Regions from separate parts of the Arthrobacter sp. K410C genome, predicted to be linked through region 1. Evidence: riboswitches for the same ligand, from Rfam matches in the RefSeq annotation. Region 1 holds a riboswitch; each other region holds the start of a gene.
What was found. Region 1 has a riboswitch for cyclic di-AMP ahead of AC5RU7_RS14465 (C40 family peptidase). Riboswitches for the same ligand answer to the same signal wherever they lie in the genome.

Region 2: it holds a riboswitch for cyclic di-AMP, as region 1 does, so the genes downstream of both, AC5RU7_RS09620 (aggregation-promoting factor C-terminal-like domain-containing protein) here and AC5RU7_RS14465 (C40 family peptidase) in region 1, are expected to answer to the same signal.
Region 3: it holds a riboswitch for cyclic di-AMP, as region 1 does, so the genes downstream of both, AC5RU7_RS16355 (LysM peptidoglycan-binding domain-containing protein) here and AC5RU7_RS14465 (C40 family peptidase) in region 1, are expected to answer to the same signal.

Annotation. Positions count from the first base shown of each region.
Region 1 is NZ_JBNHFJ010000010.1:22,860-32,502, forward strand. It holds gene AC5RU7_RS14445 (DUF3027 domain-containing protein) at 1-62, shown strand, start outside; gene serC (phosphoserine transaminase) at 145-1,275, opposite strand; gene AC5RU7_RS14455 (iron-dependent transcriptional repressor DtxR) at 1,558-2,253, shown strand; cyclic di-AMP (ydaO/yuaA leader) riboswitch at 2,385-2,604, shown strand; gene AC5RU7_RS14460 (M23 family metallopeptidase) at 2,615-3,436, shown strand; cyclic di-AMP (ydaO/yuaA leader) riboswitch at 3,565-3,743, shown strand; gene AC5RU7_RS14465 (C40 family peptidase) at 3,814-4,488, shown strand; gene AC5RU7_RS14470 (NlpC/P60 family protein) at 4,649-5,422, shown strand; gene AC5RU7_RS14475 (HNH endonuclease) at 5,713-6,213, shown strand; gene mobA (molybdenum cofactor guanylyltransferase) at 6,266-6,916, shown strand; gene AC5RU7_RS14485 (DUF6457 domain-containing protein) at 6,957-7,250, shown strand; gene AC5RU7_RS14490 (molybdopterin molybdotransferase MoeA) at 7,247-8,623, shown strand; gene fdhD (formate dehydrogenase accessory sulfurtransferase FdhD) at 8,737-9,615, shown strand.
Region 2 is NZ_JBNHFJ010000005.1:28,288-37,930, forward strand. It holds gene AC5RU7_RS09595 (YhgE/Pip family protein) at 1-637, shown strand, start outside; gene AC5RU7_RS09600 (TetR/AcrR family transcriptional regulator) at 634-1,275, shown strand; gene AC5RU7_RS09605 (EamA family transporter) at 1,829-2,827, opposite strand; gene AC5RU7_RS09610 (SixA phosphatase family protein) at 2,866-3,393, opposite strand; gene AC5RU7_RS09615 (winged helix-turn-helix domain-containing protein) at 3,459-4,322, opposite strand; cyclic di-AMP (ydaO/yuaA leader) riboswitch at 5,334-5,493, shown strand; gene AC5RU7_RS09620 (aggregation-promoting factor C-terminal-like domain-containing protein) at 5,499-6,233, shown strand; gene AC5RU7_RS09625 (glyoxalase superfamily protein) at 6,294-6,668, opposite strand; gene upp (uracil phosphoribosyltransferase) at 6,714-7,349, opposite strand; gene AC5RU7_RS09635 (phosphatase PAP2 family protein) at 7,362-8,165, opposite strand; gene tadA (tRNA adenosine(34) deaminase TadA) at 8,227-8,730, shown strand; gene AC5RU7_RS09645 (glycosyltransferase family 4 protein) at 8,740-9,643, opposite strand, start outside.
Region 3 is NZ_JBNHFJ010000013.1:29,134-38,776, forward strand. It holds gene AC5RU7_RS16345 (APC family permease) at 1-1,134, shown strand, start outside; gene AC5RU7_RS16350 (protein adenylyltransferase SelO) at 1,131-2,606, shown strand; gene AC5RU7_RS16355 (LysM peptidoglycan-binding domain-containing protein) at 2,741-3,604, opposite strand; cyclic di-AMP (ydaO/yuaA leader) riboswitch at 3,608-3,778, opposite strand; gene AC5RU7_RS16360 (aggregation-promoting factor C-terminal-like domain-containing protein) at 4,059-5,411, shown strand; gene AC5RU7_RS16365 (TraR/DksA family transcriptional regulator) at 5,433-5,789, shown strand; gene AC5RU7_RS16370 (DNA alkylation repair protein) at 5,786-6,373, shown strand; gene AC5RU7_RS16375 (DUF1810 domain-containing protein) at 6,357-6,800, shown strand; gene AC5RU7_RS16380 (glucose 1-dehydrogenase) at 6,804-7,697, opposite strand; gene AC5RU7_RS16385 (metallophosphoesterase family protein) at 7,786-8,292, opposite strand; gene AC5RU7_RS16390 (DUF1918 domain-containing protein) at 8,367-8,558, shown strand; gene AC5RU7_RS16395 (NUDIX domain-containing protein) at 8,609-9,139, shown strand; gene AC5RU7_RS16400 (endonuclease/exonuclease/phosphatase family protein) at 9,136-9,643, opposite strand, start outside.

The sequences.
Region 1 (9,643 bases):
ATGCCGATTTCACGGATGATCCTGCCACGCAGGCGACGGCGAACGACGCCGGCAGCGAGTAACTGCTGAACGTCCCCTTGCCGGGATACACAAACGGCGCCGTCCGGGCGAAACCCGGGCGGCGCCGTCGTACTTAAGGAAAGGCTACTTGCGGAGCTCGCCCACCACGTAGTCGATGCTGGCCAGCAGTGCGGAGACGTCGTCAGGCTCGATGGCAACGAACGTGGCAATCCGGAGCTGGTTGCGGCCCAGCTTCCGGTACGGCTCCGTGTCCACGATGCCGTTGGCGCGCAGGACCTTGGCTACGACGGCGGCATCCACTGATTCGTCGAAGTCAATGGTGGCAATGACGTTCGAGCGCTCATCCGGGTTGGCGACAAAGGGGGTGGCGAACTCGGCGGCGTCGGCCCAGCTGTAGATGCGCCCTGCCGAGTCGGCTGTCCGGGCCGCGGCGAAGTCCAGCCCGCCGTTTGAGTTCAGCCACTGCACCTGGGCGTCCAATGTCACCAGGGTGGACAGGGACGGGGTGTTGTACGTCTGGTTGAGGCGTGAGTTGTCAATGGCGGTCTGCAGGTCCAGGAAATCGGGAATCCAGCGGCCGCTTGCCTTGACCCGTGCGGCGCGTTCCAGCGCAGCAGGGGAGAACAGGCCAAGCCACAGTCCGCCGTCGGAGGCAAAGTTCTTCTGCGGGGCAAAGTAGTAGACGTCGCTCTCAGCCACATCGACGTCCAGGCCGCCGGCTGCGGAGGTGGCATCCACCAGCACCAGTGCATCCTCATCCGCGCCTGCCACCCGCTTGACCGGTGCGTACACGCCCGTGGAGGTCTCGTTCTGCGGCCAGGCATACACGTCCACACCGGCCTCTGCCTGCGCCACCGGCCGGGTGCCGGGCTCGGACTTGATGATGGAGGAGGCGTCCAGGAACGGTGCCTTGTTGGTGGCGGCCGCAAACTTGGAACCGAACTCACCGAAGGACAAATGCTGGGCCTTCTGCTCCACCAGGCCGAAGCTGGCAACATCCCAGAACGCCGTGGAACCGCCCACGCCCAGGATAACCTCATATCCTTCCGGGGCGCGGAAGAACTGGCTGAGGCCCTCGCGCACTGAACCGACGAGGTTCTTGACCGGAGCCTGCCGGTGCGAGGTGCCCAGGACGTTCTTCGATGCGGCGGACAGCGCATCAATCTGCTCCTGGCGGACTTTTGAAGGTCCGGCGCCGAACCGCCCGTCCTTGGGGAGGAGATCGGCAGGAATAGTGATGCTTGGTTCGCTCACGGGGGCTCCAATTTCGGCGTGGACGCGCTTAGGTCCGAACGGGTGGATGGTCGCTGGCGCGCAGTCGGCAATGACTGCATCGAAGGCCTTTCCCATTCTGCCTGAACAGCTGATTCGGCGGGAACCGGGACCGTCATAGTCCAGCCACTGAGACGGGTTGCCAGGCGGCTTCCAACTATTCGGACTAAGTCAAAATAGGCTAAGCTAGCCAACGGACTACGTCGCGGTGAACAGCGATACGGTGGGACAACGCAAGGTACTGCGCTCGAGGAGCTGAGCTGGATGACGGATCTGATCGACACTACGGAGATGTACCTTCGGACCATTCTGGAACTGGAAGAAGAGAACATCGTTGCCCTGCGGGCCCGTATCGCGGAACGCCTGCGCCACTCGGGTCCCACGGTGTCCCAGACCATCGGCAGGATGGAGCGCGACGGCCTGGTGGTGGTCTCCGGCGACCGGCACCTGGAGCTCACCGAAGTCGGCCGCAAGCGCGCCACCGAGGTCATGCGCAAGCATCGCCTGGCCGAGCGGCTCCTGGCCGACGTGATCGGGCTGGACTGGGCTTATGTGCACGACGAAGCCTGCCGCTGGGAGCACGTGATGAGCGAGCGGGTGGAGCGGCGCATCTACGAGATGCTGGACCATCCCACCGAATCGCCGTACGGCAATCCGATTCCGGGCCTTGCCGCACTTGGTGGCCAGCCCGCACTTGCCTCCAGCGATACGGTGACGAGCCTCCTGGAAGCCATGAAGTCCTACGGGCCTGCGTCGGAGGTCACGGTCAGCCGGTTGGCAGAGCCCATCCAGGTGGAGCCGGAACTGCTGTCCCAGCTCGATGAGGGAGGCATCCGCCCAGGCGCGGCGGTAACCCTTGAACGTGTGGGCGACTACATCTCGGTCCGCGTGCCCGGCATTGAAGGCGCTCTGGAACTTCCGCCGGAGGTTGCCGCGCACGTGTTCGTTCACGTTCGCTAGGAAGGCCGGACCGCCCGGTGTGACGCCGGTAACGCCAAGATAACGGAATTGTTACCTAGGGCCTTAAGCCCCTATAGTTGAACCAAGCGTTGATACAAAAGCGTTACCTGATCCGGAGCCGAGCTCTGCCAGCGGATCAGGAGCACGAGTCACTAACTGGCAGAGGCGGGGGAACCACAAGCGGCAGCGGGGGACTGCCTTGGGGTGAAGTCCGTCAGCAGCAAGCCTCTTCCAGTGAAGGAATCCCTCAGCGGATATCTCTGTGCCGAAGCTTGCTTACGGCGGGCCGGGTCTTTGAACTCTCTGACCCGAATCCGACAGCTAACTTCGCAGGCTTTCCAGAGAGGAATCCTTCTTGTCCATGCAGACCTCCAGGGGGCGCCGCCGCGCCGCTGGCCCCGCTTCGGCACCGCGCGTCGCCGAAGTCATCCACACGGAGCGCCCCCGCGATCTCCACCGTGATGCGCGGCGCCGTCGGGGTCCGTTCCGGCAAATCACCGAGTTCGCCTCGGCGAGCGGCATCGGCCAGAAGGCCGGCATGGCACTGGCTGCCACCGGCCTGGTGCTCACCGTGACTGTTCCGGCCACCAGCCCGGTCATGGCCACCGACGGGGCGGGCCTTGCGCCTGTTGCGGCCACCGCTGTGACCCCGCAGCCCGCTATCTCCGCCGAAGCCGGAGCGGAGATCGACTTCAGCCGCTCGGCCGTAGTGACCCAGGCGGATCCGGACGGCAAGCTCAAGCAGCTCCTGAGCGCCCAGTCCGCCGGCGCTGTTTCCCGCGCCGCATCCACCGGAAGCCTGGGCGCCCCGCTGGCGTCGCTGACCACAGCCTCGCCCTTCGGTTACCGCGTCAGCCCCATCACGGGTGGTTCCGGCGACTTCCACCGCGGGCAGGACTACGTTGCCCAGTGCGGGACCTCAGTTCTCGCGGCCGCCACCGGCACCGTGACGTTTGTAGGCTGGCACCAGTTCGGCGGCGGCAACCGTGTGGTGATCGACCACGGAAACGGCCTGGAGACCACGTACAACCACCTGTCGTCCTTCAATGTGACTGAGGGCCAGACGGTCTCGCGCGGCGAGGTTGTGGCACTGAGCGGAACCACCGGAGCCTCCACCGGATGCCACCTGCACTTTGAGGTGCAGGTCAACGGCGAAGTAGTGGATCCGACGGGCTGGCTCTAGTCAAATGGTTGCTGACTCTCGAATTGCCGTGACCAGCCGTGACCTGAATGTGACATTCAGTCAAAACTCCTGTACCGTCTAACTCGCGTCAACTTTTCCGAAGTTGACGCTCTTGTGCGGATTGCCTAACTCTGCCACCGCTCAAGGTCCGTTCGCATTTCATCGTCTGGCAGGGGCGGGGGAACCAATTTTGGCCTTCTTCACGGAAGGCCTTGGGGTTAAGTCGCAAAGCTTCCTTGAAGCGGCGCGGCCGGGTGACTCCCATCCGAATCCGACAGCTCACCTCGCAGGCATTGGGAGAGGCTACCTTCGTGTCTTCACGCCATAATTCTGCGCGCCACCGTGCGCAACCGGTCCGTACCAACCCTTTGGACGCCGTGTCCAAAGCTGTTAGTGCCAACGCCGGGACAGTGGGTCGCCAGGCTGCTGTTGTTGCAGCCGCTTCCGGCCTTGTCCTTGCCATGGGTCTGCCGGCCACCGCGGACACCACCGCCGGTGTCTCCGCTTCCACCGAGTCCGGTTCCGCGCAGACAGCACTTGCAGTCACCGCAGCACCTACCGCCACCGTTTCCTTCGAGCGCCCGGTGGTCACCACCGTCGCCGCCCCCGTTGTTGAACGCGTGACCGTGCAGTCAACCTCCGACGACGAGGACGAAACCGCCACTTCCGCCCAGTCAACCGCGGCAGAAAAGGTTGTTGCGACCGCCGCTTCTGCGGCCACCACCGGCCTCGCGGCCATCGCCTACACCGGCATTGGCAGCCCCTACGTCTGGGGTGGCACCAGCCCCACCTCCGGTTGGGATTGCTCGGGCTTCACCCAGTGGGTTTACGCCCAGGCCGGCATCAGCATCCCGCGCGTGAACGCATGGACCGCCATGACCCCCACCTCCACCCCCCAGCCGGGTGACCTGGTGATGCAGAACGGCGGCGCACACGTCGGCATCTACGTCGGCAACGGCATGATGATCAGCGCACTCAACCCCTCCCAGGGCACTCTGCTGCACTCCGTCGCCGCTACCGGCACCTCCTCCTTCTTCACCCTCGCAGGCTAATAGTTCTTGGGGCTTCGGCCCCGGGAACTATTTCTTTGCCCGCACTTTTTCGCTAAACCACCATCCCCGTTCGGGGCGCTCCGACGTACCCCCAAGATGCCGGCGCGTCCAAAACTCTCGGGTTGCCCACAGGCCCCGAGGTAATCGAAAGAGAGAACTGATGACTACTCGTGCTACCGCACGGCACCGTGCCGAGGTCACCAAAACCAGCTCGATCGCCGTCATTGCCAAGGCTGTGGGCGACAACGCCGGCGGCGTAGGTCGCCAGGCCGCCGTGATCGCTGCCGCCTCCGGCTTGGTGCTGACCAGCGGCGTCGCCGCCAACGCTGCCGACGCCAACATCCAGCGGGACTCCGCTCCGGCGTCCGCCCTGGAAGTTGAATCGGCCATCGAAGCTCCCATCTCCGCTGCTTCCACCATCGCCATCACCTACGAGAAGCCTGCCGTGACCACCACGCCGGCGCCCGTGGTCGTGGAAGAGCCGGAGGTTGAGGTAGAGGAAGCCGCGCCGGCGGCCCCTGCCCCGGCTGCCCAGACCGCTCCCGCTCCGAAGGTCACCGCCAAGGTTTCTGCTGCGTCTGCTCCTGCCGCGCCCGCTTCCGCCAGCGGCAAGGGTGCAGCCATCCTGTCCGCCGCCTACGCCCAGCTGGGTGTCATGCAGGACTGCACCATGCTGGTGACCAACTCCCTGGCGGCCGTTGGCATCAACTTCCACGACTGGCCTGCAGGCTACCTGTCACTGGGCCGCACGGTGAGCGCTGCCGAAGCCCAGCCCGGCGACCTGATCTACTACGCTGACGGCGGCGCCGGCATGGCGCACATTGCTGTCTACGCAGGCAACGGCCAGGCGGTCCACGGCGGCTACAACGGCAACCAGACGGTGGTCTTCAGCGCCAACGTTGGCTCCGGCCCGGTTTTCATCCGCGTCAACTAGTCCCCGCGTCCCCGGCCGGCGCCCCCGACGGCCGGCGATGGAGGAAGGACCCCTGCCCACAAAGCAGGGGTCCTTTCCCTTTTAAGGGAAGCAGGCGGGGCCTGCGGCCGGTCCGTGCGGAGGGCTCCAGGAGACGGCCTGCCAGCGGACGGATCAAATGCCTTCCCGAGGGCGATTAGCTGATAGTGCGCTTCTGTGTTTACTCTTGTGGTGTCGATCCATAGCCCGGACATGCCGAGGGCAGCCGGCCCTCGTGCCCCTGACGGGTGCGGCCGTGAAGAGGTACGTGCATGCGCACTCTCGTTCTGAATGCTGGATATGAACCGCTGGCGGTTGTCACTTTCCGCCGGGCGCTGGTGCTTGTGCTCACGGGCAAGGCGAGCGTGGTGGCCGAAGGGGACGACCCCGTGGTGGGTCCACAGGAAATACTGGGCCGTCCCTCGGTGATCCTCCTCAACCGCTACATCCGCCCGCGCTACAACCAGGCCACCGCCGTCAGCCGGCGGGGTGTGCTGAGACGGGACGGGCACAAGTGTGCCTACTGCGGCAAGGCTGCGCACACGATCGACCATGTCCACCCAAAATCACGCGGCGGAGCCGACTCCTGGGAAAACCTCGTGGCTGCCTGCCTCCGCTGCAACAACGCCAAGGGTGACCATACGCCCGCGGAAATGGGCTGGAAACTGCGCATCGTTCCGGAGCCTCCGCGCGGCACCATCTGGCAGATCAAGGAGCTGGAGAAGCCCACCCCCGCGTGGGACCCCTTCCTGCTGCCCGAGCGCGCTGCCTGAGCGGTCCTTCCCTGTTTGTGCGTCCCTGCCTGCCGCTGGCTAGGCTGGAACGGTGCAAGAGCCAATGCCGCATTTCGATGCCCTGATCCTCGCCGGAGGCCGGTCCTCCCGGCTGGGCGGAGTACCGAAACAGCACCTGCTTTTCCGCGGTGCCACCTTGCTGGAACGATCCCTTGATGCGGCGTCCGGTGCCCGCCGGACTGTGGTGGTCGGTCCCGATCCTGGGCGCCTGCCGGAGGGCGTTTTGTCCTGCCGGGAGCAGCCAGAGTTTGCAGGCCCCGCCGCCGCCATTGCTGCCGGGCTGGAGGTGCTGTCAAGGGCTGGCAGCGAAGCGGAGTACACGCTGGTGCTGGCCTGCGACATGCCGTTGGTGTCGGACGCCGTGGCCCGGCTCTCCTCTGCGCTGGCAGCGGAACTGGCTGGCGGCGGTGCCGGCAGGCCCGACGTGGTTATGGCCGCATCTGACGATGGCACTCCCCAAGGCAGAGCCCAGCCGCTGGCGGGTTTTTACCGCACGGCCGGGCTAAAAAAAGCCGTGCACGAGCTCGCCGCCAGGGGAGCCTTAATCAACGGCTCTGTCCGCTCCCTCCTTGCTAGTCTGGACGTGCAGCTTGTCACCGTATCCGCCGCCTCAACAGCTGATGTGGATACGTGGGACGATGCTGCCGCGCTAGGGATTTTCCGCCGGCCACCAGGACGATGACCAGGGCCGGCGCAGCCGCAGTTAACTTGGGAGGCAGTTCGTGAAAAGCCAGGAAGAGACGCTGGAGGAATGGTGCAGGTCACTGCTCCAGGCCTATGAACTCGAAGACGTCCAGGTGGATGTCAATGCCATTCTCTCGCTCGCCGGAGTGGCTGCCCACTCCGTGGTGCGCCCGGCCGCCCCGCTGACCACTTTCATTGCAGGCTACGCCGCCGGCCTCGCCTCAGGGGCAGGCCGGGCAACAGACGCCGCCTCCATGGACTCGGCCCTCGCCGTAGCCCGCTCCCTGGCCGCCGACTACGATGCTGAAGCTGCCGGGACTCCCGGCGAATGACGGAGGAGGCCCCCTCAGAAGCCGGCGAAGCCGAAGGGCAGGACGCGCATCACCATCTCGCCCACACCTGGGAAGAAGCCCGGCAGGCCGCTTTTGATGCCGCAACGCCGATCCCTGCCGGGCCCGTAGCGCTCGGCCTGGCCCTTGGACGCAGGCTGGACCAGGACATTGTGGCACTGCAGGACATGCCCCACTATGCGTCCTCCGCGATGGACGGGTGGGTAGTCAACGGGACAGGGCCCTGGATTCCGGCGGAACCGGGGACAAGGCTGGCGCCGCACCAGGCCAGCCCGATCGTGACAGGCGGCCTGATACCCCCCGGAGGCAAGGCCGTCCTTCGCAGCGAGAATGCCGTGCTGGGCAAAGACGACGACGGTCTGCCGATCCTGACAACGGGCGGCAATGCCCGCCCCGGCGAGCCCCGGATGGGGCAGCATATCCGGAAGGCGGGCGAGGAAGCCATGGAGGGTGACCTCCTGGTCGCTGCCGGAGTGGAGCTGAATCCGGCCCATCTGGCCCTCGCTGCCCTCGCTGGGTATGACGAGCTGCGTGTCCAGGGCAAACCGCTGGTGCGGCTCCTGCTGACAGGCTCCGAGGTGGTGGCGCAGGGACTTCCCGTTCCGGGCAAGGTGCGGGACACGTTCGGCCCGCAGCTTCCTGCGGTGGTCACGATGCTGGGCGGCATCGCCGGCGGCCAGCAAAAGATCGGTGACTCCTACCAGGAATGGCTCGCCGCCCTGGAGGATGTGGTCCCGGAGGTGCCGGGCGTGCCGGACCTGCCCGCCGACGTCGTGATTACCACAGGCGGGACCGGCCGCTCCGGTACTGACCACCTGCGCAGGGCGGTGGCCGAACTGGGCGGGCGGCTCCTGGTGGATGGCGTGGCCATGCGGCCCGGGCATCCCGCCGTGCTGGCTGAGCTGCCGGACGGCCGGTTCGTGCTGGGGCTGCCGGGCAATCCGCTGGCCGCGATGATGGCGCTGTGCACCGTAGGTGCTCCGTTGCTCGCTGCGCTGGGCCACGGAGCCATGCCGGCCGTGCAGCAGGTTCCGTCCGGCACAGTGATCGAACCCGACCCCGGGCGGACGCGGCTGATGCCCTTCCGCCTCCTGTACGGCATGGCGTCGCCGGCCCAGCACACGGGTCCGGGAATGATGCGGGGACTGGCTTTCGCTGACGGCGTCATGGTGGTGCCGCCGCATGGGGTGCAGTTGGGGGAGCCCGTACCGGCTTTTGCGCTGCCGTGGGGTCCGCCCATTCCCGAGCCGGCGGACACCCCCGCCAAAGCGAAGCCGAAGAGCAGCCGGGCTGGCCGGGCCGCGGGTAAGCCGGCTCCTGCCGGCCCGGTGGACTGGAGCGCCCTGCTTGGCTAGGCAGTATTCCCCCCGACCGAAAGAGTTCCCGCAGGACGTTAAGGGCAACACTGCACTCCAGTTGAGCGGGGGCACTGCGGTTGCAATGATTGAGTTATGAACAGGCAGGAAGCATGGGACGCGTAACCCAGCGCCGCAAGGTGCACAAGTATCTGCTGGACGGCTCGCCAAAGGCCCTCGAGTTTCCGGTCCGGCACCGGGAAGACGTCCTGGCGGTGGAGGAACCGCTGGAAATCCGGCTGGGACGGATGTCCTTCTCCGTCACCATGCGTACTCCCGGCGACGACTTTGACCTGGTGGCGGGATTCCTGGTGTCCGAGGGCGTCATCTGGAGTGCCGACCAGCTGGTGTCCCTCCGGTTCTGCGCCGGCGAGGACGAAAACGGCATGCAGACCTTCAACGTGGTGGAAGCCCAGCTGCGGCCCGACGTTCCCCTCCCGGACACGGGACGCAACGTCTACACCTCCAGTTCCTGCGGTATCTGCGGTACTGACTCCATCGACTCGGTCCGGAAATCCTCGCACTACAGCCCCCAGGACGATCCGGTCACCGTGGACGCCCACGTGCTTGCGTCGCTGCCGGCGCTGCTGCGGGAATCCCAGCGCGTCTTTGAGGAAACCGGGGGAGTGCACGCGGCCGGGCTGTTCAGGATTGCGGACGACGGCGGGGTCCAGCTTCTGTGCCTCCGTGAGGACGTGGGGCGGCACAACGCCGTGGACAAGGTGGTTGGCTGGGCCCTGCGCGAAGGCCTCCTTCCACTGCGCGGCACAGTGCTGCAGGTCTCCGGCCGGGCATCCTTTGAACTGGTGCAGAAAGCTGCCCTGGCGGGAATCCCTGTACTCTCCGCGGTCAGCGCGCCATCCAGCCTGGCGGTGGAACTTGCGGAGGCGAGCGGCCTGACGCTGGCGGGCTTCAGCCGGGGAACCAGCCTCAACGTATACGCCGGCGATGCCCGGGTGCTCAGGCCGGCGGCGGAAGTGCCGGCGTCCTGAGGCGGCTGCAGATGGCCACGGATCATTC
Region 2 (9,643 bases), on a different contig from region 1:
CGTCAGCAACGTTTCCCAGGCGAAGGCCGACTCCTACGGGGCGGGGCTTGCACCGTTCTTCCTCACCCTGGCGCTGTGGATCGGCATCTTCATGCTGGTGCAGGTCATGCGGCCCATCACGCAGCGGGCACTGGCATCCAACGCGCCGTCCTGGAAGATCGCCGTCGGCGGCTGGCTGCCGTTCCTGGCGGTGTCCGCGGTCCAGGCCACCCTGCTTACACTCGTGGTGAACCTCGCGCTGGGGCTGAACCCGGTGCACCCGGTCCTCATGTGGCTGTTCATGCTGGCGGCGGCCACGGCCTTCAGCGCCCTCATCCAGGGAATCGTGGCGCTGCTGGGGTCGCCGGGCAAACTGGTGGTGCTGATCCTGCTGGTGCTCCAGCTGGTGTCCTCCGGCGGCACGTTCCCCTGGCAGACCACGCCGGAACCCCTCCACGTGGCGCACCAGGTACTGCCTATGGGATACGTGGTCACGGGCATGCGGCACCTGATTTACGGGGCCGACCTGTCCATGATCCTCCCCACGGTCCTCGGACTCCTGGGCTACACCCTGCTGGGGGCCGTCCTGTCCACACTGGCCGTCCGCAGGAACAAATACTGGACGCTGAAGACGCTGAAACCGGAGATTGCAGCATGACCTCCGGGCCCCCGGCGCCAGCAAAAGGGCAGCGGCCAGGACGGACCACTGCCACCCGGCAAAAACTCTTCGACGCGTCCATGGAGCTTATTGGCCGACGCGGAGCCGCCAACGTCACCGTGGACGAGATCGCCCACGCCGCCGGGGTGTCCAAGGGCACCGTCTATTACAACTTCGGCAGCAAATCGGAACTCATCGCGCAGCTGCTGCGGCACGGCGTGGATATCCTGAAGGCACGGCTGCTCGAGGCCGGGACAGGGCCGGCACAGGATCCGCTGCAGGCCATGGAAGCCATGATCGGCCAGGCCATGGACTTCATGGCCGAGTATCCGTCCTTCGCCCGGCTCTGGGTGAGCGAGAACTGGCGGACGCCCAGCGAATGGCAGGGCACCTTCGCGGTGCTGCGCGGCGAGCTGCTGGCCGTCATTGCCCAGGCCGTAGACGATGTGGCGCAGGCGTACCCTGTGGACGAGTCCGTGTCCCGGGGCAGCCTGGAGACGGCAATCTTCGGTGCCTGCTTTGTGGTGGGGCTCGACAGGCAGACTTACAACCCCGAGCGCAGCCGTGACCAAAGTGTTGCAGCAATCATGGCCATCATGCGCGGCTACGTCCTGCGGCAGCCTGCTCCTCCGGAATGATGGTGCACATGCGCCACATGGGGAAAAGCGGAAAGTTCGCGGTCATCACCGGCATCGTTGCGGCGTTGCTGCTCGTGCTCACGGGGATGACCCTCGCCGAGCCCGTGTTCCTCGCGTTCCTTGGCGTGCTTGCCCTTGCGTATTTGTCCGCCATCGGCGAGGTCCTGATGCGGGGCCGCCGGCTGGTGTTGCTGTGCGTCGGGGCCGGAACCAGCCTCACTCTCGGCCTTGTCCTGGCGTTCCTAAGCACGTGGGAGCTGGCGTTTGACGGCCAGTCCACGTTTCTGGGCACGCCGGTGCCCACCAATGATCCAGACAACTACTTCTTCGGCGCCGGGGTGTCCCTTGTGGCAACGTTCCTGGTCCTGTTCATTGGTGCCGCCTGGCCTGCCGGCAGAAGGGTGGCGCCTGCCCGGCGGCCCGCAGCGAAGCGGCGGCCTGTTGCTTCCCGGCCGGCGGCCACCAAGGGCGCTGCATCCAGCGGCGCCGGACCTAAAATCGCGGCCGCAAAGGGCAGGGCAGCAAAGGGCGGCGCGGCAAGAAGCGGCGCGGCTCAGCGCGGCTCCGGATCGCGGACCACGTCGCGCGTACCCCCGACAGCCAAGCGGCCGTCGTCGTCCGCGGATCCCGCCCGCAGGCCTGCTCCCAAGCCCGGCGCCGGTTCCACCCCGCGGCGCTGACGCCACCCGCCCAGGGTCAGCACCGCCGTCGCCACCCCGCCCAGGAGCAGCAGGCCGCCGGCCAGCTCGGTGAGCGTCGGCACCTCCCCCAGCACAAGCCATGCGGCGGTCATCCCCACCACGGGGACCAGCAACGTAAACGGCACAACGGCCGACGACGGGTGGCTGGCCAGGAGCCGGTTCCAGATGCCGTAGCCCACCAGTGAGGCAAAGACGGCGGTATAGAGCGCGGTGAGGATGGTGGGCGCCTGGAGGGTGGCGAGCGTGGCGAGTACCGCGTCCGGGCCGTCCACGAGGAGCGAGAGCGCGGTGAGGGGTAACGGGACCACGGCGCCGGACCAGACCACCAGTCCCAGCCCGGAGGCTGCCTTCGCTTTCCGGGCGATGACGTTTCCCGCCGCCCAGGACAGGGCCGCCGCGAGCACGATCAGGAACGGCAGCAGGGGTGCAACCGCACTCCGGCCCGCGGCAACCACGGCGAGGCCCACCACGCCCAGGACGACGCCGGTCAGCTGCCTGCGGTTCGGCCGCTCACCAAGGAACGCGGCGGCGAGGAGGACGGTCAGCAGTACCTGGGCCTGCAAGACCAGGGACGCCAGGCCGGCCGGCATCCCCAGCGCCATGGACAAGTAGAGGAGGCCGAACTGGCCCGCACTCATGAAGAGCCCGACGCCGATGATCGCCATCCAGCTGACGTCCGGTTTCCTGATGAAGAAGATCCACGGCAGGACCACCAAAATGAAGCGCATGGCCACGAACAGGAGCGGGGGCACCTCCACGCCGCCCGGGTGCAGGCCGATGTCGATTGCCACGAAGTTCAGGCCCCAGAGCACGGCCACCAGCACTGCAAGCAGGGAGTCCCGGAGATTCACGCTCCCTACTCTGCCAGAACCACCCGCCGGAACCGGGGCTAATGGGCGCGGGGCACCTTGAACTTGATGATCCTGGCATCCTGCCCGTCCAGCTCCGCCCAGGGCTTTTCCGTCTCCAGTACGGTGAGTGCGCTGGTGGGGAAACGGGTGGCCGCGTCCATATAGGCGTCGTGGTCGGAATCGCGGGAGGCGAGGTGGATGGCCAGGTCCTGCACGCCCGGCAGGTGGGAAATCAGCATGAGCGTTGTCACGGTATCCGGCACGTGGTTGATGACGGAGAGCATGCGGAGGGCGGAGGCGGCATACAGGCCGTCCTCCAGCTTCGGCGTGGGTGCCTTGTCCCCCAGCTCCGAGCACACCCAGGTGCAGGTCTGGCGCGTGCGCAGGGCGCTGGAGCAGAGGATGAAGTCCGGGACGATGTTGTGCTTGAGCAGCCAGCGCCCGGCCAGTGGCGCCTCCCGGTGGCCGCGCTCCTCCAGCGGCCGCTCGTGGTCGGGCACACCGCCGGGCCAGTCCGCCTTGGCATGGCGCATGATCACAAGGCGGCGAAGATGGTGCTCACTCATGCCCCAAGCTTAACGAACCAGCACCCGCCCCAAACGGGGACGGGTGCTGGTTGGAAGACCTGGGGTCAGATCGAGTATTCAGGAGCGGCCCAGACCACTACTTCCGGGTGCTCGTAGAATCGGTAGCCCTGGCCGCGGACGGTGCGGACCGTGTTGGCGAGGCGGCCCAGCTTGGAGCGGAGGCGGCGGATGTGGACGTCGATGGTGCGCTCGTTGGGCACTTCCTCGGCGTTCCGCCACAGGCCTTCGAGCAGTTCGTCGCGGCCCACGGTGCGGGTGCCGTTTTCCACCAGGTAGTTGAGGAGCTCGAACTCCTTGAACGTCAGGTTGAGCGATTCGCCGTCGAGGTGGACTTCGCGGCGGGCAAGATCGATCAGGACACCGGACGGGCGCGGCTCCTGCGGCTGCTGCGGACGGGGCGTCTCGGTGCGCTGGCGGGAGTTCACCGTGGGGTCGCCGAAGGTGGAACGGACGACGTCGAGCGCCGAACCGGGGGTGCCCGCGGGGGCAACGGCAACGGCTGCATAGCTTTCGGCGCCGGTTACCAGGGACTGGGCGTAGGCGCGGATTTCCTGCGCAAGCTTGGCGATGGAGGTGCCGGCAGCCGCAGCGGTTTCCTCGTCGATGCCCATGTACAGGACGAACCCGCGGGCAACATTGTCATTGGCCACCGGGCGGACGGCGTTGGGTCCTGCCACCACGGGCGTGGGTGCCGTTACAGGAGCGGAGTCAGCCGTGGGAACGGCGCGGAGCTGCCCGTAGGAGTTGGGGTTGTAGCCCTGCGGCGCGTAGCCCTGGGCTGGGAAGCTGCTTCCGGAAGACGGCGAAATTGACGGGCGCGGACCAAATCCGGGGCGGAGGCCGGAGGGCTGGCCTGCCTTGGCGGCGTTACGGACAGAGATGTGGACGTATCCGGATGCAACAGACATGGATTGCTTACCTCAATGTGAATGGCCGCCATCGCGGCTCGAATGCTGGGTTTTCCCGCAATGCGAACTGGGGAGGGGCGCCCGACGCTGGGCTGGGGGGCGAATGCCTAAGAACTTCGATGGGTGGAGAAGGTCAGGCGTGCATTCGACAACAGCGCATGTCGGCAGCAGCTGATGTGCTGGGCCAATATTCTGCGGCTGCAGGTGCTGTTGAGTTCTTGTTCACATTGGAAGTGTGCAGCGTAACAATGGCAACTTGCAAGTAACAATGGATCGAATCGTCCGCATTGTGAGACGAAATGCTCTATTGTGGCGCAGATCACGATTCTGGCGGAAGCCAAAGAATAACATTCGTTATCCGATTTGCCCCCACAAAAGGGGCGGTTGGCAGAATATACTTCGCGAAAAGCGCCGCCACGAAGTTCTTTATTCAAGTGAGTGCGAATTGCCAAAATCGCCCCCTACTGACGCGGCGCGTGTCCAGCGGCGCGCGGAGCAAGGGAAGAAATTTTCCCGCCAGACCCGCGTTGATCGGCCCCGAGGCGCAGGATCACCTCCGCTCCCTGCACCTGGCCTTCGCGTCCGGGCCGAATACCTCCCGGCCGCGAGCGCCGTATGTACGGTCGACTGGACTGTGACCACTGGATGCGATGCTCTCAAATTCGACGGCTTGAACTGCCGCGCAGGGTCCGCCCGTCCACACCGGAGGTCCAGGCGCTGTTACTCATGGCAATGTTTGGGTGAAGAGGCCAGGCCTCGGCCGCGGAGGGAACCAGCGGATGGGGCTTGTCCAAATGGCAATGAATAGCCCGGCCGACGAAGGAAGGTCACGTTCGCATCACAGCCGGGCCAGACCCATAGCCCTCCACCCGCCCATGTGGGCCGACTGGCACAAGTCGACGCGCCGTCATCGTGATGTCCGTTACCTAAATGTGACTTAAGCCCTGAACTCCTGTAGCGTCGATTGGGTACGGTTCCCGTTCGGGCCGTATATCCGGATGACGCCAAGCTCTGCCACTTCCCGGATTCCGCTTGATCGAAGGCAGAGGCGGGGGACCCACCGTCCCGGGCACTGACTTGCCCTTGGGGTTAAGCCAGCACGTGATATTTCCGTGCGGCCGGATGCCCTCATCCGAACCCGACAGCTAACTCCGCAGGTGTGAGAGGCGATTCATCATGTTTACATTCCCGGCTAAACCGCGCCCGAAACAGGGTTCAGACAGCGATTCCCAGCGTCCGGAAGGCAAGAAGTTCACCCTCGGCAAGCGTGCCGCGGTCCTCGCAACGTCCGGTGCGCTGCTGGTTGGCCTCGGCGCCGCCGGCCAGGCGACAAATGCTTTTATTCCGGCGGCGTCCACCACAAGCACCACGGCGGCGGACTCCGATGCGCAGATGAGCATCGAAAAGAGCGAGATCCGGTCCAACCCGGCCGAGTCTCCCGCCCCCGCCGAAATCAACGTTGTTCCCCAGGCCGCCGAGCCTGCCGCCGCACCCGCGCCGGAGCCCGTCCCCGCGGCTGAGCCTGCTCCGGCACCCGAGCCCGCACCCGCACCGGAGCCCGCTCCGGCACCTGCACCCGAGCCGGCTCCCGTCGTCGCGGTCAATGACCCGGCAGGCGCGCAGGCCTACGCCGCCGGCCAGCTTGGTTCCTACGGCTGGGCCCAGGACCAGATGCAGTGCCTGGTGACGCTCTGGACCAAGGAATCCGACTGGACCACCACGGCCACCAACCCCAGCAGCGGCGCCTACGGCATCGTGCAGTCCCTGCCCGCCGAGAAGATGGCCAGCGCCGGTGCGGACTACCTCACCAACTACCGCACACAGATCAACTGGGGCCTGAACTACATCAAGGAGCGCTACCAGTCCCCCTGTGGCGCGCTGAACTTCCACTACGCCAACAACTGGTACTAAGCCGCTGCAGAATTCCCCGGCCCTTACGCTGTCCGTGCGTCAGGGACGGGGATTTTGGGCTTAAGAGTCCCGTCCCGGGATGTACTGCACTGCCCACCTGTTGCCGTCCGGATCGGCGAAGTAGACGAAGTGGCCCCAGTCCTGCACGTCCACGTCGCTGACGTCCACGCCGTTCTCCTTGAGGTGGCGGTGCGCGGCTTCGATGTCGTTGACCACCAGCTGGAGGTTGGAACCGGTCCCCGGAGGGGCGTCCGTAAGTCCTTCACCAATGCAGATGGAGCAGGCCGAGCCCGGCGGAGTCAGCTGGACGAAGCGGATGGAGTCAGTGGGCCGCTGGTCGAAATCGGCGTTGAAGCCAACCTTGTTGACGTAAAAATCCTTGGCACGGTCCACATCGGACACAGGGACAAACACGAGTTCAAGTTTCCAGTCCATGGGCACAGGCTACGGCTGAGCCCCTGGTCTTGGAAGGCTTGAACCTCAGCCGGCGATGCCGTACAGGCGATCGCCCGCGTCCCCGAGCCCGGGAACAATGTAGGACTTGTCGTTCAACTTCTCGTCGATGGATGCCAGGACAATCGTCACGTTGGCGTCCGCGAGTTCCTCTTCCAGCTTGGCGAGGCCCTCAGGTGCGGCCAGCAGGCAGATGCAGGTGACGTCCGAGGCGCCGCGCTTGAACAAGAACTTGATGGCCTCGCGCAGGGTTCCGCCGGTGGCGAGCATGGGGTCCAGGACGAAGATCTGGCGGTCGGTGAGGTTTTCGGGAAGCCGTTCGGCGTAGGTGATGATGTCCAGGGTTTCTTCATCCCGGGCCATGCCGAGGAACCCCACTTCGGCGGTGGGGACGAGCTTGGTCATGCCCTCGAGCATGCCCAGGCCGGCGCGCAGGATGGGTACCACCAGCGGGGTGGGCTTGGTGAATGCGGTTCCCACGGTGCTGCTGACGGGCGTTTCAATGGTGACGGGTTCGGTGCGGACTTCGCGGGTCGCCTCGTAGGCGAGGAGGGTCACCAGCTCTTCGGTCAACTGCCGGAACACCGGGGACGGGGTGTTTTTGTCCCTCAGGACGGTGAGCTTATGGGCGACGAGCGGGTGGTCCACAACGAGAGTTCGCATGCGTCAAAACTATCACCCGGCGTTGTCCTTCCCGTGCCCGCCGGGGCCGTCGTGATGCAGGGCATCAACCACCACATCCCGCACCACTGGATGCTCGAAATCGGGTGCCGGGCCCACGTGCTCCCGCCGCCTGATCATGTGGAACAGCCGGTGGGCAAGTATGACCATCAGCACCCACGCGAGGCCCAGCAGCCAGCCGGCCATCACGTCCGTGAGCCAGTGGTGCCCCAGGTATACCCGGCTCAATCCCATCGCGATGATGAAGATCACGCCCGTTGTGATGGCGGTGATGCGGACCCACAGCTTGAAGAAGTGCAGGCACAGGATATAGAGCAGCACGCCGATCACCACGGTGGTGTTCAGGGTATGGCCACTTGGAAAGGACGGCGTGGTTTCATACGGTGGCACGGCCTCCGTATGTTCGGGACGGGTCCGGCCCACCAGGCGCTTGCCGATCGTGGTTGCCGTGGTGGACACCGCGGCTGCACCGCCAACCAGGATCAGCGGCCGCCAGGACCGGCTCAGGAACGTGAGCCAGGCGGTGAGGATGCTCGCGAGGATGGGCATCCCGACCCCGCCACCGATGTTTGTGAATGCGGTGACGAAGGCGTCCGTTTCGGGGTTCCGCAGTGACTGCGAATAGTCGAGTGCAGGAATATCGAGGCTGGCCAGGCCTTCCTCATCCACCACGTCCGAGTACACCTCGGCGCCCAGCAGCGCCATGGCAAGCACAAGGGTTCCACCGATGATCAGGGTCAGCCACAGGGCGGCATATGGTTTGAACCATCTGTCCACGCGGTCACGGACGGTGCTCATTTGTGCCTCCCGGGGCTGGTCGTCACGGGCTCAGGGTATCCTTCGAAACTATCATTGAGCCATGGTCTCCACTGGAAAACACGACACGTGGATGGGTCTTGCCCTTGCGGAGGCCCGCCGCGCCCTTGCAACAGAGGATGTGCCAATCGGCGCCGTGGTGCTGGGGCCCGACGGCGCGGTGCTGGGTTCCGGACGCAACCAGCGGGAGGAGCTTGGGGACCCCACGGCACACGCCGAGGTGGTGGCCATCCGCCAGGCAGCGGAGCGGCTGCGCGAGCTTGCGGCCCGCGACGGCGGGAAGGCCGACGGCTGGCGGTTGTCCGACTGCACGTTGGTGGTCACCCTTGAACCGTGCGCCATGTGTGCCGGCGCTATCGTCCTCGCCCGGATTCCCAGGGTTGTCTTCGGTGCCTGGGACGAGAAGGCGGGCGCCGCGGGATCGGTGTTCGACGTCCTCCGCGAGCGCCGGCTCAACCACTGGGTGGAGGTTTACTCCGGGGTGCGGGAAGCCGAATGCGCGGAACTGCTCCGTGATTTCTTCGCCGGACACCGCAGCCGTCTGTAGCGGGAAGTCCTACTCCGCCGCCTCCCCGGGCTCCAACGCCTCCAGTACGACTCTTGCCGTCTGGTCCCACCCCGGCAGCCGGTCACGGGCCGCCAGCGCGGCCGCCCGCCATTCGTCCCTCGTTGCCTGGTCCCGCAGCCAGTGGCGCAGGACGCCGGCGAGCCTCGCGGGGTTCTCCCGGTCCCCCGGCACAAGCGGTACGGCCGCGCCGGGAAGCCGGGCGCCGCCGTCGTCCTTCACCAACCGTGCCAGCCCGAGCGCTTCCTCTGCACCTGTCCCCTGCCGCACCACCACCGGGATTCCCCGTGCCAGTGACTCGGTGACCACCATGCCGAATGCCTCCACACGGGACACCAGCAGGCTGAGGTCCGCGGCGTCCCACGCATTTTCCAGGGCATCGCCCAGGAGCTCGCCAGTGATCCTGAGCCGGTCGTCCAGCCCGCTGGCAGCGACGGCGGCCCGCACCTCCGCCGCGTAATCCGGGTCCGCCTGGTCAGACCCCACCATGGCTGCACTCCACTCAAGATCCTTGATTAGGGCGAGGGCTTCCACGGTCAGCAACTGGTCCTTGTTGGGCAGGTGGGCCGCCACGACAATGAGGCGTGGCGGGCGGTATCCGGATGCCACCGGTGCGGGATCGACGCCGGGGAGGGCGACACGGATCCCGGCCAGCCCATGGCGCTCCTGCAGGATGGCCGCCGTGCTGGTGCTGGTGGAAATGATTCCGGAGGCTGCCCGCATGGCCCGCGCCTCACGTTCCACCGGGCCAGGATCAGCCGTCACATCAACTGTCATGTGCGCCAGGACCCAGGCTTGCCGCCCGGCCTTGGCTGCATACTCCAGTTCGTCCGGGACGCCGACGGCGACGAGCCCGTCCACGATATCCACAGCAGGCTCCTGCTCCGCCTCCGGA
Region 3 (9,643 bases), on a different contig from region 1:
CTGGTGGCATTCGCGGTGGTCTGCTCGGGCATCACCAGCGCCTCAACCTCGGCCAATGTCCTGGCACAGAATTTCTTCGGCGGGCTGGAGGTCAACGGGGTCATGGGTGATCCCGGCCAGGGCATGATCACCGCCGTCGCCCTGGCATTCATGCTCCTGCTGGCCGCCATCAACCTGCGGGGTGTGGGGGAGAGCGTCAAGTTCAACGTGGTGCTCACCGTGGTGGAAATGGTGGCGCTGTGCATCGTGATCGGCGTCGGGTTCTTCGTCATGGCGCAGGGCACAGGCAACCCCGGCGAGATCTTCGTCTTCAGCGACTACCAGGACAAGGGCCTGTTCCTCGCCGTCACCGCCGCCACCTCCATCGCCTTCTTCGCCATGGTGGGCTTTGAGGACTCGGTGAACATGGTGGAGGAAACGCGCAATCCCGAGAAGATCTTCCCCCGGACCATGCTGACCGGCCTCGGCATCGCCGTGCTCCTTTACATGCTGGTTGCAGTGTCCGTAGTCAGCGTGCTGACACCCACAGAACTGGAGGGAATCCGCGAAGCCGAAGGCGCGGCACTGCTCGAAGTGGTGCATAAGGGCTCACCGGACTTTCCCATCGATAGGGTCTTCCCGTTCCTGGCCGTCTTCGCCGTGGCCAATACTGCGTTGATCAACATGCTCATGGCCAGCCGGCTGATCTACGGCATGGCCCGGCAGCAGGTCCTGCCGCGTCCCCTGGGCAAGGTCCTGCCCGTTCGCCGCACCCCGTGGGCCGGCATCGCCTTCTCCACGGTCCTTGCCCTGGGACTCATCCTCTATGTGGCCAGCGATCCGGAAAGCAACATCGTCGCCAACCTTTCCGGCACAACGGCATTCCTGCTGCTGTGCGTCTTCACCGTGGTGAACGTGGCATGCCTGGTGCTGCGCCGGAAGCGGGATCCGAACCGTAAGGTCTTTTTCACCTCGCCCGGCCCACTGCCCCTGGTGGCAGCCATCCTGTGTGCTTTCCTTGCCGGCCCATGGGTGGGACGCAACGTGATCCAGTACCAGATAGCCGGCGGGCTGATGGCAATCGGCGTGATCCTGTGGCTTGTCACCTGGCTGATCAACCGACGGACCAACCGCGGGGATAGGGTTAACCCATGACTACCGCTGCAGAATCAACGGTCATCCTCGAAAGCCGTTTCGCCAGCGAACTGGCAGACATGGCTGTTCCCTGGCAGGCGGAGGAAGCTCCGGAGCCCCGGCTCCTGGTCTTCAACGACGCCCTCGCGGAAGAGCTCGGGCTTGATGCCCGCTACCTGCGCAGCGCGGAGGGGGTGCGGTTGCTGCTGGGCAACCACGTGCCGGAGGGGGCAGCGCCGGTGGCCCAGGCCTACGCCGGGCACCAGTTCGGCGGATACTCACCCCTCTTGGGGGACGGGCGGGCCCTCCTGCTTGGCGAGATCCTGGACGCCAACGGCCGCCTGCGCGATATCCACCTCAAAGGCTCGGGCCGCACACCATTTGCGCGGGCAGGTGACGGGCGTGCCGTCGTCGGGCCCATGCTCCGGGAATACCTCGTCAGTGAGGCAATGCACGCGCTGGGGATTCCCACCACCAGGTCTCTCGCCGTCGTCGGCACCGGACGCCTGGTGCGCCGGGACGAGATGCTGCCCGGGGCAGTCCTGGCTCGGGTGGCCAGCAGCCACCTGCGGGTGGGGAGTTTCCAGTATGCGCGGGCCACGGACAACCTGGAGCTGCTGCGCCGCCTGGCGGACCACGCCATCAGCCGGCATTACCCCGCCGCCGCGGAAGCTGAGAATCCGTACCTTGCGCTTTTCCGGGCGGTGGTGTCGGCCCAGGCCGCGCTGGTGGCGCAATGGATGCTGGTGGGATTCGTCCACGGCGTGATGAACACGGACAACATGACCATTTCCGGCGAGACCATCGACTATGGGCCCTGTGCGTTCATGGACGACTTCAATCCCGCCGCCGTCTACAGTTCCATCGATGTGGGCGGGCGGTACGCCTACGCCAACCAGCCTGTTATTGCCGAATGGAACCTGGCGCGCCTCGCCGAGTCGATCCTTCCGCTGATCAACGAGGACCAGGAGCAGGCCGTCGCTCCCGCCGTGGAGGCGCTGGGCGAATTCCGCAGGCAGTACAGCGATGCTTGGTTCGACGGGATGAGGACCAAGCTGGGCCTGCCCGCCAGCCCCGCCGGAAGCCCTGAGGCCGAAGCGGCATCCGAACTGGTGGACGGGGTGGTTGCGATCCTGAAGGACGGCCCGGTGGACTACACGCGGTTCTTCCGCAACCTGGGCGAAGCAGCGCGCGGAAATGAAAGGCCTGTCCGGGGCATGGTCATGGACCTGGCAGCATTCGACGCCTGGGCCGGGCGCTGGCGGTCCATGAAGCCGGATGCGGACCGGATGGACCGGGTGAATCCCGTGTACATTCCGCGCAACCATCTGGTGGAAGAGGCGCTCGCTGCGGCCACCGGCGGCGACCTGGAGCCGCTTACCAGGCTCCTTGAAGCAGTGGGCTCCCCTTACGAAGAGCGACCCGGGCTGGAACGCTACGCCGAAGGCGCGCCGGAAGATTTCGGCAAGTACATGACGTTCTGCGGCACGTGACAGGCTGCGCCGCAAAGTGGCGGGGGGTCCCGGTGGCAACACGTTAACACGGCAAGGGCGGCAGCCGGGGTCTTCCCGGCTGCCGCCCTTATGTGCGCAGCTCTTGGTGCGGCTGCTTCAGTTGCGCGGGGTAACTACGCTACCCGGACGAAGGAAGCTCCGCCGAGCCAGCTGATGGAGTGGACTTCGGTCTTGTAGCCGTCCACGCCGCCGCTGACAACCTGGCCGTCGCCGGCGTACACGCCCACGTGGCCTGCAGTGATCACCAGGTCGCCGGGGGCGGGGGTGCCCACGGTGGTGCCGTACTGGTAGAACTGGCCGGGAGCCAGGTCACCGACGGACTTGCCGACGGAGCGGAGGGCCTTCTCCACCATGGCGGTGCAGTCCTGCTGCACGCCCAACTGGCCGTAGGCGGAAGCCAGGATGGCTGCACCCGTGCCGGTGCCGGTCGCGGCAGGTGCGGGGGCCGGGGCCGGAGCCGGAGCCGGGGCAACGGCCGCGGAGGCATAGTTCATGGTGGAGCCGGTGTTCGCCAGGGCAGGTGCGGCCTGGGCAGGAGCAGCGGCAGGTGCCACGTAGCCGGCGCCCGGAATGGTGATCTGGTCACCGGGGTAGATGATGGTGGAGATGTCCAGGCCGTTGGCGGCCAGCACATCGTTCAGGCTGACGCCGTGAGCGGCCGAGATGGCGCCCAGGGTGTCTCCGGAAACCACGGTGTAGACGTTGCCGGCGGCAGGGGCTGCGGCAGCGGGGGCAGCCACTGCGGCTGCCGGAGCGCTGGACGCCTGGACGCTAGCGGTTTCGGTGGTATCCGGGCCGGTCACGCCTGCATGGGCGGGAGCTCCAACACCGAACGCAATGCCGGACGCAGCGGCAACTGCGAGCATCGGACGGCTGAGCGTCCGTGCCTGGGACTTTGCGGAAGCAGCCAAGCCCTGGAGCGCGATTGAGCGGGCCGGAGTTGCGCGGTGACGGGCGGTAGGGAAATTTTTTGACACGTGTGATCGCCTCTCCCATGCCTGCGGGGTGAGCTGTCGGGTTCGGGTTGGAGATACCCGGCCGAAGGCAACCGCCCACAATGGACGGAGGCGCTATCGACTTAACCCCAAGGCCGTAACGGCCGTGGAAACTTGGTTCCCCCGTCCCTGCCAGCTGGAAAGCGATTGAATCCCGGGTCAGTGGCAGGGCTCGGCATACTGATGGGAATGTCCCGATTGGGAGGGACACCTGAAGACCATAACCCGGCCCCGGAGCAATTGTCACGTTTGGGTAACATACGAGGCGCTTCTATCAAATTAAGCAAACGTCTGGAGGTACTAGCACACCTTTCTGACCTCGCGTGATATTTTGCGGCTGGCGTCGCCTGTTATTTATGTCACAAACTTATTAAGGTAGCGGCGGGAGGTCGCCCAACCCTCAACCTAGTGTTGAAACCCGCTAAGCTTCGGAGCTATGCGCCTGATCGGAAGCATGTTCAAGCCCCCGCTGCTGGGAGGGCTGCTGGCACTTGCCCTGGCCGGCCCCGCTGCCCTGCCTCCGGCGGCCGCGGATGAGGCTCCGCCGGGCGGGTACCCATCGTGGGAAGACGTTCAGAAGGCGCAGCAGTCTGAAGCCGGGAAGGCGGCCGAGATCGAGAACATCACAGGCCTGCTTCAAGGCCTGCGGTCCGAGTCCGAAGCGCTCGGGACGGCCGCCGTGGCATCCGCAGCCGACTATGCACTGGCGGATGCCGCCCTGCAGTCCGCAACGGCCAGGGTGGATGCCCTTGCAGGCCAGGCTGCCCAGGCGGACGCGGAGTTGCAGCGGCATCAACAGGCCGTTGGTGCGCTGGCCGCCAGATCGTACAAGACCGGCGGAACCACCATGGGATTCTTTGTGGCACTGGAAGCTTTGGAGAACAACAGCATCCACGGGCTCAACGTCGTTGAGGTGGTGGGAGCCAAGACCGCGGATTTGGTCAGCCGGGCGGAGGCCGCCGGCAAAGCCACCGCTGCGCTGGCGGAGCAGGAAAAGACCGCCAGGGCGGAGCGCGAACGCCTGTCCGGGGAGGCGAAGGCCAAGCTGGACACTGCCCGTTCCGCCCAGGACGCGGTGGCCCGGCAGGTCGCCGAAGAGCAGCGGCGCAGCGGAGAGTTGACCGCGCAGCTGGCGTCCCTCAAGGGCACGACGGCGGCGCTCGAGGGCGAATACCGGCAAGGCCAGGCGGCGCTTGCAGCCTATGAGGCGGCGCAGGCTGCCAAGCGAGCGGCTGCCGAGGAGCAGGCCCGCCGGCAGGCAGCTGCAGATGCTGCCCTTGCCGGTGCTCAAAGACCTCCCGCTCCGGCAAACCCGGTCCCGGCAGCGCCGGTGCCAGCGAATCCCGCGCCGCTAAATCCGGCCCCGGTAAATCCTGCTCCCGTGAACCCGGCCCCGGCGAACCCCGCCCCCGTTGCCCCGGCGCCTGCAATCCCCGGCCCGCCCGCCGTCGTCGTGCCCTCCGTTCCAGGCGGCGCAGTCAACGATCCCGCTGCGGCCAAGAGCTACGCCTCCGGCCGCCTTGCAGCCTACGGCTGGGGCCAGGACCAGTTCCTGTGCCTCGCCCAGCTCTGGACCAAGGAATCCAACTGGCTGACCACCGCCACCAACCCCTACTCCGGGGCCTATGGGATTCCGCAGGCCCTGCCGCCCGGCAAGCTGGGAAGCGCCGGCAGCGACTGGCTTACCAGCTACCGTACGCAGATTGAGTGGGGGCTCGGGTATATCCGGGACCGCTACCGTACACCCTGCGCGGCGTGGGACCACTCCGTAGCCAGGAACTGGTACTGAGAGGCGCGCTAGGCTTTCTCCATGCCAGATTTTGAGCGGTTCCGGGTGCTGCTCGAGGAGGAGCGGAAGCGGAAGGCTGCACTGCTTCCGGACCTTCGCGCGGACATCGCCTCGGCCAGTTCGGCACGGCTCAATTCAAACGTCGATGACGAACACGATCCCGAGGGCGCCACGATCGCTTTCGAGCTGTCCCAGGCGGCCGCACTCCTGAAGCAGAGCGCCGCCGGCCTGGACCAGGTGGAGGCCGCCCTCGCCCGGCTGGACGCCGGAACCTATGGCACCTGCGCCGTCTGCGGCGAAGCCATTGCCGAGGGCAGGCTGGAAGCCCGGCCATGGACCGCGTTCTGCATCAACCACGCCGCGGCAGGCCGGCAGTGACAGCGGGGCCGGACATCGTTGCCGCGGCGGCGGAATTCATCGACCGTACGCTGCAGAACGAGGGCTCCTGGTACCGCGCGGACGACGTCGCCACCCGGCTGGGCGGGGTCCTCGCCTCCTACGGAGCCTCCGTGGGCGCTGTCCGGGGAACCGTCCGTGATGCGCTGCGGAAATTCAAAGCCCTGGACCACGATGCCACGGTCCAGCTGGCCTCAGTCCTCTGGGGCCGGCCCAACCCTGGCGCAAGGCCGGTCTTCGAGCGGCGGCTGGCTGCCGTGGTGCTGCTCCAAGCCAAGGCCGGATGGCTCCGCCACTCGGACCTGACCCGGATCGAAGGGTTCCTCCGCTCCGCTTCTACAGCGGAACTGGAAGGCCCCCTCGTGGCCGATGTGGTGGCGCCGCTGCTTGCCGGGCTGCCGGAGCGCGACAGGCAGCGCGCCGATGTGGTGCTGGCGCGGTGGGCCCAGGACCCGCACACCAGCCTGCGCCAGGCTGCAGCAGTACTTGGGCAGCCGCCAGGCGCCGGCTTCCCGCCCGGTCCCAACACCCCCCGACAAGGAGACATCCATGAACGATCCCTATGACCTTGAACGCTTCGTCGCTGCACAGGACAGCGGCGGGACATATGAGCAGGCCTTGTCCGAATTGCAGCTGGGCAGCAAGAGCGGCCACTGGATGTGGTTCGTCTTTCCGCAGATCGCCGGGCTGGGGCAGAGCGCCACCTCGCGGAAGTATGCCATCAGGTCACTGGACGAGGCCCGGGGATACCTTGAGCACGACGTGCTGGGTCCGCGCCTGCTGGAGTGCGCACAGGCCCTGACCAACCACGCCGGGCGCACGGCCGAGGATATTCTGGGCGGCATTGACGCCCGCAAGCTGCAGTCGTCCATGACGCTGTTCCTCCGCGCGGCGCCCGGCGAAACGGTGTTCAAGACCGTTCTTGCACAGTTCTTCGACGGCCAGCCCGACGAAGCCACCGATGAACTGCTCGCCGGGCAGGACCAGGCATAAGAACTACGGGGTGGGGCTGCCGCCGTTGACGTTCAGCGTCTCGCCCAGCACAAAACTGGACTCGGGCGAGGCCAGGAAAACATACGCCGGCGCGAGTTCTGCGGGCTGGCCGGCGCGGCCCAGCGGAGTGGACTGCCCGAACTCCGGCAGCTCCTCCTTGGGCTGGCCGCTGCTGACCTGCAACGGAGTCCAGATGGGTCCCGGCGCCACGGCATTGACACGGATCCCCTTGGGAGCGAGCTGCTGGGCCAGGCCTTTGGTGAAGTTGTTGATGCTGGCTTTGGTGGTGGCGTAGTCCACCAGCGTCGGGGAGGGGTTGTAGGCCTGCACCGAGGTGGTGTTGATGATGGTGGACCCCGCGGGCATGTGCGGAAGGGCTGCCTTGGTCAGCCAGAACATGGCGTAGACATTGGTCTTCAGCGTGTGGTCAAACTGCTCGTCCGTGATGTCCGCGAGGTCCTCCTGGGCCACCTGCTTTCCGGCGTTGTTGACCAGGATGTCCACACCACCCAGGACGGCCACCGCGGTATCCACCACGTCACGGCAGACAGACGGGTCCTTGAGGTCCCCGGGAACCTTCACGGCTTTGCGTCCCGCGGCTTCGATAATGCCCGCAATCCTGGCAGCGTCCTCCTCCTCCTGCGGCAGGTACGACATGACGACGTCGGCCCCCTCCCTGGCGAACGCGATGGCCGCGGCGGCACCGATACCCGAATCCGCACCGGTGACGATTGCCTTCCGGCCTTCCAGCCGTCCCGTGCCGCGGTAAGTTTCCTCACCGAGGTCCGCCTTGGGCGTCAGCTCCGCGTCCAGTCCCGGCTCGGGCTGGTGCTGCTCCGGCGGGGAAATGTGCTCGTAGGCGGTGACCGGATTCCGGAAAGTGTACTGGTCTGTCATGGCGGTCCTCCTGCTGGGTGGATTCCAAGAAGCTAAGTATGCTTACCGTCCCAGCCTAGGCAACCGGCGGCCACCTGCCAACCCGGAACTACTCCCGCGCCACCTCCACCAGGCGCACCTCCGCCAGCCGGCCGCCGTCGACCTTTGCTGTCATGTATGTGCAGGCGGGCTGGCGCCGGCGGTCCGTGGGCGAGCCGGGGTTGAGCAGCCGCAGGCCTGCCGGGGACGTGGTGTCCCAGGGGATGTGGCTGTGCCCGAAGACCAGGACGTCCGTGTCCGGATAGAGCGCCTCGCACCGCAGCTCCCGCCCCTTGGCCTGCCCGGTCTCATGGACCATGGCAAACCGGATGCCGTCCAGGGTGATGTGCGCGGTTTCAGGGAGGCGGGCGCGCAGGTCCGGCCCGTCATTGTTCCCGTAGACGCCCACCAGGTACCGGCTGCGTTCCTGGAATTTGTCCAGGACCCCGGCCTGCACCCAGTCACCGGCGTGGAAGACCACGTCTGCGCTTTCGACGGCGGCCCACACCGGGGCGGGCAGGTCTCTGGCCCGCTTGGGGATGTGGGTATCGGCAACCAGGACGATGTTCAGCGGCATAGGGAAATCCTGCCACGCTGGGCCTGTTCCGGTTCCCGTGAGAGTCGTAATCTGGGGGCTGGGAGGTGATTGCCATGGAGGCAGCGCAGGGCGACCGCATTATCGTCCACGGCCGGCATGTTGGATCCACGGACCGCCACGGGGTGATCCTGGAGGTGCGGGGACAGGACGGAACCCCGCCTTACCTGGTCCGCTTTGATGACGGGCACGAAACCATCATGTATCCCGGCGGTGATTTCGCCGTCGAACGCCCGCACGGCAACTGACGCCCGGCGTGTGCTGGGCCCGGGCATGATGTACCTGTCAGACTGGGCTGATGGATCATTCTCTGGCTTCCGCAGCGTCCACCACCCCGCCCCTCCGCACCGGTCCCCGGGATCCGGGCGACGCCTGGGTGGAGGGGGACCGCGGACGCTTTTGGGGGCGTTTCGGTGCGGCCGGCGTTCTTGCGTTCGATCCGCCCAGGGGGGTGCTGCTGCAGCACCGCGCGGTCTGGAGCCATAACGGCGGAACGTGGGGGTTGCCGGGTGGAGCGCTCCACCAGGGCGAGGAGCCCGTGGCCGGCGCGCTGCGGGAAGCCCAGGAGGAGGCGGCGGTTCCGCCGGAGGGTGTTGACGTGCTGTTCACTTCCCTCCTGGACCTGGGCTACTGGTCCTACACCACGGTGGTGGTGCTGGTGCGGGAGCCGTTCGACCCGGTGATCAGCGATCCCGAGAGCATCGAACTGCTGTGGGTCCCCCTTGACGAGGTGGAGCGGAAGGAACTGCACCCCGGCTTCGCTGCCGCCTGGCCGGACCTGAGGCGACGGCTTGCTGGCGCCGGCCCGTATCCCGGCGGCGCTTGCTAGTAGTCCGGACCGTATTCCGCCGTGACCAGGATGGGCAGGTGGTCCGAGTTGCCGCGCGGCAGCGTCTCTACGTTCTGGATGTCCAGGCCCAGGGACGTGGCAAAGTCGAAGTGGCCCTTGAATACCTTGTACCTGGTGTAGGTGCGCCGGTTGCTGAGGGAGAGGGCATACCCGGAGTTCTTCATGTGGATGTCCAGGTTCTTGGTGAAGAACGGGTAGTTGAAATCGCCCACCATCAGCGTCATCAGGCCTTTTCCCATGCTGAGCAGTTCGGCATGGGCAGCGTGGATCTGCTTGCGCCGGAGCGAATTGGAGGCGGTCAGCGGCGCCGCGTGGAACGAGCCGATCACCAGTTCATGCTGGGTGTCGTTGTCCATCACGCGCACCCCAATCAGCCGTTCGTGCGCCGGAGCCAGGACCCTGTCGTGCATCGACTTCTTCAGGGCGAAGGATTGGGTGTCCAGTGCGGTGAAGCGGCTGGTGCGGTAGTAGACGGCGAGGCCC